2 regions of the Comamonas sp. Y33R10-2 genome follow, and region 1 is predicted to be linked to the other one. Evidence: riboswitches for the same ligand, from Rfam matches in the RefSeq annotation. Region 1 holds a riboswitch; the other holds the start of a gene.
What was found. Region 1 has a riboswitch for glycine ahead of gcvT (glycine cleavage system aminomethyltransferase GcvT). Riboswitches for the same ligand answer to the same signal wherever they lie in the genome.

Region 1 (2,454 bases):
AAAGAGCTGCCAGTGCTTTATTGATAAGCACTGGCAGCTCTTTTTTTGAGAGTAAACAAGTTCTTTTTGGAACTTGGGCAAAAATACGCTCATGACTATTGCAACGTTCTCCCGCCCTGCGGCCCTGCGCGCCCTCACCATCACCAGCGCTCTCGCAGCCTTGATGCTGGGTGCCTGCACCACTACAGCACCAGGCAAGCCCAGCCATACGCAGAGCGTGGAGACCACTGTGAGCCAGCCCTCATGGCCGCAATGGACAGGCACAGAATGCGCTCCTCTGAGCCAACTGGATCAACAGCCCCAGCTGCGCCGCCACACAAGACCGGCCATCCAATCCAAATGGTTCCCTGATGGGCTCACAACCAAGGTTACCTTCTTGCTTGAAGTCACCCATGAGGGCAAGCTGGGCCGCGTTACCTGGCAACCAGCCGATACCGACCCGCGAATCGTGAACGCCATCCAGAAATCGCTGGCGCGCTGGAAGTTCAAGCCCGGTATGCGCGATGGTCAGCCCGTCACCTCCTGCTTCGAGCAGCCTTATGAGTTGATCTTTCCGCCCATCAATACGCCGCAGGCAGTGATGCCTTAGCTGCTTGCAAGCTTGCCTCAAGGCATGAGCATTGCCGCGATTGGCGCACCACACCCCGAGCTAACGTAAACCCTAGACCCCGAAAAATTCTTCAAGGCGATACAGGGACTTCCACTAGAATCGCCACCGTCAGGAGAGAGTGCCTACAGCTTCACGCTGCAACGCACCGCCGAAGGCGCAGGCACCCCACCCGGTGCCCAAACGCTCAGGCAAAAGGACTGACGACCGCTGCTGCGCTCAATGCCGGCAGCGTTCCTTGCTGGAGAGAGATGCCGCACTACGTCATTACGCTAGGCGATGGCATCCACCGAAGGAGCAAACCGCCCAACTTCACTGCGGCGGTGAATCTCTCAGGTAAAGCGGACAGCAGGGCAAGCTCGCTAGGCATGGCATCGCCATGCATGGCCACTCATTTTGGTTTTATGACCGGAGCGCTTGCCTGTGACTATTGCCGCTACTACTTCGAACACCGCTTCCGATACCGCTTCCGATATTTCTTCGGGCCTGCGCACCACGTCACTGTTCGCCCTGCACCAGAAACTGGGCGCCCGCATGGTGCCCTTTGCCGGCTACTTCATGCCCGTGCAGTACCCACAGGGCTTGATGGCCGAGCATCTTCACACCCGCAAGGCCGCAGGCCTGTTCGATGTCTCGCACATGGGCCAGTTGCTGCTGCGCGGTCCCGATGGTGCGGCAGCGCTTGAATCGCTAATGCCTGTTGACGTCATGGGCCTTGGTCTGCACAAGCAGCGCTACGGCCTGCTGCTCAACGAGCAAGGCGGCATTCTGGACGATCTGATGTTCGTCAACCGTGGCGATGACTTGTTCCTCATCGTCAACGGCGCCTGCAAGGCCGAAGACATTGCGCATATTCAAAAGCATATTGGCAGCCGCTGTGAAGTCGTGCCCCTGCCCGAGCACGGCTTGCTGGCACTGCAAGGCCCGCAAGCCGTCACCGCTTTGGCGCGTCTGATTCCCAGTGTGACGTCGCTAGTCTTTATGACTGGCAACCACTTCGACTGGCAAGGCCACGTGCTCTACATCACGCGCAGTGGCTATACGGGTGAAGACGGTTTTGAAATTTCCGTGCCCGGCAAAGCCGCCGAAGCGCTGGCCCAAGCTCTGCTGGCCCAGCCCGAAGTCGCCGCTATCGGGCTAGGCGCACGTAACTCGCTGCGCCTTGAAGCAGGCCTGTGCTTGTATGGCAACGATATCGACACCACCACTACGCCGGTAGAAGCCACTTTGAACTGGGCCATGCAAAAGGTGCGCCGCCCCGGTGGCGAGCGCGAAGGCGGCTTCATCGGTTCAAGCACGGTGCTTGCGCAGCTACAAAATCCGCAGCAGCTCAACCGCAAGCGTGTGGGACTGGTGGCCTTAGAGCGCATCCCCGTGCGTGAGCCAGCCGAATTGCAAAACGCGACCGGCCAAAAAATTGGCCACATCACCAGCGGCCTGCTTAGCCCCACCTTAAATCAGCCTGTAGCGCTGGCCTATGTGCAGCCCGACTATGCAGCGGTAGACACCGAAGTTTTCGCCATCGTGCGCGGCAAGCAAGTTCCTATGAAGGTCGCGGCCACCCCCTTTGTGCCAACGAATTACTACCGCGGCTAAGCAATCTACGCAGAACAACCCGCTAAGGCTCAGAGCGCCACCAAACGCCGCTAAAGTGCGCGCTGGACCTTTCTCAAAAAATTCGATTCAACTGAATCCACCATCTGGAGCCCTTCCATGAGCATCAAATTTTCCAAAGAACACGAATGGATCAACATCGCTGACACCAATGCCGCCATCGTCGGCATCACCGTCCACGCACAAGACGCGCTGGGCGATGTGGTGTTTGTGGACCTGCCCGAAGTTGGCGC
Region 2 (2,454 bases), 260 kb from region 1:
TCTTCGCGTGAGACGGGGAAGGCCTCTACCGAGACAAAATGCAGCAGCCTTGCGCGCTGCGGGTCTGCCTTCCAGGCCGCCCAGGTCACCAGAAAGTTCAGGCCAAAGCCAAACCCGGTTTCCAAAATGCGCCACTGCGGCGCGTTGGCCCATGCAGCGGGCAGGCCGCAGCCGCCTAAAAACACCTGCTTGGCTTGCTTCAGCCCGCCATCCTCGCTGTGATAGCGATCGCCAAATCGGGTGTTATAGGGAGTGCCGTCAGGCATCCATGTGATGGGTTCAGGCATGGCAGAGGAAGGTGCATTCACAGGGCGTGATGCTTAAAAACTGGCGCGCTCCAGCATTAGAGATGCCGGGCAAGAGCCGCCTTGCGGCGAGGGCATCGTCCCCATTCCGCGAAGCGAGAGAGGGGGAAGGCGCACAGCGCCACAGGGGGTGCTTCATCTTATTCCCAGCGTTGCTGATAGGAAAAGACGGGAAGGCGCCACTTGAAACGAATAGCTGCCATACGAAACGCCAGACCCCCGATAAAACAGACGATGGTGCTGACGTTGGGGCTTACCTCCAGATAGCGCAGGCCGAGGAACATCAAACACACGGCCAGCGACACGCTGGCATACAGCTCGCGGCGGAAGACTACGGGCACTTGGTTGCACAGCACGTCGCGCAAAATGCCGCCGCTGATGCCGGTAATCATGCCCGCCATGATGACAACGATGGTGGGGTAGCCCAGCTCTAGCGCGGTATTACAGCCGATGAGCGAAAAGGCGATTAAGCCCATGGCGTCCAGCAGCAAAAACACCTGTTTGAGCTTGACCATGTGGCGTGCGACCAGCGTGGTCAGCAGGCCAAAGCTGATGACCAAGTACACATATTCGGGGTGCTGCGTCCAGCCAATCGGGTAGTGGCCCAGCACCATATCGCGAATGGTGCCGCCGCCCAAAGCGGTGACGAAGGCGATGACAACAACGCCAAAGATATCCATATTGCGCCGGCCCGCAGCCAGTGCGCCGGACATGGCTTCTGCCGCAATGGCCACCAAATAGATGGCCAGCATGACGGTGAAATTAGAGGCCTGGAACGAGTCCAGCAAAGAGATAGAGGGAAGCATGAAGGCTCTTGAAAATAAACCAGCCACTCGCATCAGCGGGTTGTCTGGCGTGCCTCTCCCGCTGTCCTTTTACCTGAGAGTTGCGCATAAGCACCATCGTGGCGGTCATGCTTGCCCCTTCGGTGAGCCCTACAAATTGCGCATTGCGGGCTGCTCTCCAGTTGGCGATATCCGGGCCTTGTCTGGCCCACCTGCGGTTCTTAGTGCCTGAGCGATTATGGGAGTTTGCGCCTTCGGCGGGAGCCGTTGCAGACCCCTCTCTCCCGCAGGATGGGCGCGATTCTAGCCTGCCGTAAGGCGCTTTTAGCGACTCATGGCTTCGTTTTGCTTTTGCCCTTCAGTTTTAGTCCATAAAAAAGCGCTGCTGGCAATCCACCAGCAGCGCTTTTGAGAGCTATCGCTTTATTGCTTGATGATTAAAGCGGAAGAATTGTCTTTTCGTAAGCGCCATTAATCATGATGGCCGAAGCTTCATAAAAAGCCAGTGAGCCGCAGACAATACCCACCCAGCCGGCGATATTGAGAATGCTAGTGCTGCCCGTAAAGTAAGAGGCAGACAATAAGAAAAACAAAATAGCCAAGGAGCCGAACAGCAGTTTGCCGGTGGTGTGACCCTTTAATGTTTGCAGGAAAAAGATAACCGTAAACATGCCCCAGATGGCTAAATAGCAACCCATAGAAGTGGCATCAGGTTTTGCGGCGCCAAAAACACCGGGTGCCAGCCATAAGAAAACCAAGGTCAGCCAAAATGCGCCATAGGCCATAAAGGCGACGCTGGCGAAATTATTGCCTTTCTTCCAAGCCATGACACCCGCAATAAACTGCGCGCCACCGCCAAAGAAAATGCCCATTCCCATAATCATACTGTCGACCGGGAAAAATCCAGCATTGTGGATATTTAATAAAATCGTGGTCATTGCAAAGCCAAATAATCCCAGCGGTAATGGGTTGGCTGTGTTGTCTTTCAGGGTATAAGTATTATTCATCACCAATAATCTCGTTCGGTTTTTTTGAGCGTGAATTGTACTGTCGGGGAATTCCCTTATTTCTGAGAATAAGGAGCTGACATCAAGGTGTCAGCTTTGGTTTTTATCTACGTAATAACCACTATGTTTTGCGCATCGTTGGTGATAAAGAAATAATAAATTTGATAGCGTTATGTCTAATCGATATAAAGGCTAGCGGCTAATTTTGCTGATATTTCTGCCTCATGCTTGATTGAAGAGTAGGAGCCGGGGCGAGACCCGGCCTCTGTCGCTGGCGACGCAATGAAGTTAATTTTGATAGCTGCTAGTGCAAGATGCATAAGCACTAGAGGCGGATTTAGCTTGTTTTTGCCACAT

Region 2: linked by a shared signal. The riboswitch ahead of KUF54_RS08850 (trimeric intracellular cation channel family protein) and the one ahead of gcvT (glycine cleavage system aminomethyltransferase GcvT) in region 1 are both predicted to bind glycine.

The regions. Positions count from the first base shown of each region.
Region 1 is NZ_CP079925.1:1,716,943-1,719,396, forward strand. It holds gene KUF54_RS07740 (energy transducer TonB) at 92-589, shown strand; glycine riboswitch at 710-820, shown strand; glycine riboswitch at 839-966, shown strand; gene gcvT (glycine cleavage system aminomethyltransferase GcvT) at 1,025-2,203, shown strand; gene gcvH (glycine cleavage system protein GcvH) at 2,321-2,454, shown strand, end outside.
Region 2 is NZ_CP079925.1:1,976,159-1,978,612, reverse strand. It holds gene mnmC (FAD-dependent 5-carboxymethylaminomethyl-2-thiouridine(34) oxidoreductase MnmC) at 1-266, opposite strand, end outside; gene KUF54_RS08850 (trimeric intracellular cation channel family protein) at 446-1,111, opposite strand; glycine riboswitch at 1,163-1,282, opposite strand; glycine riboswitch at 1,296-1,387, opposite strand; gene KUF54_RS08845 (acetate uptake transporter) at 1,528-2,097, opposite strand.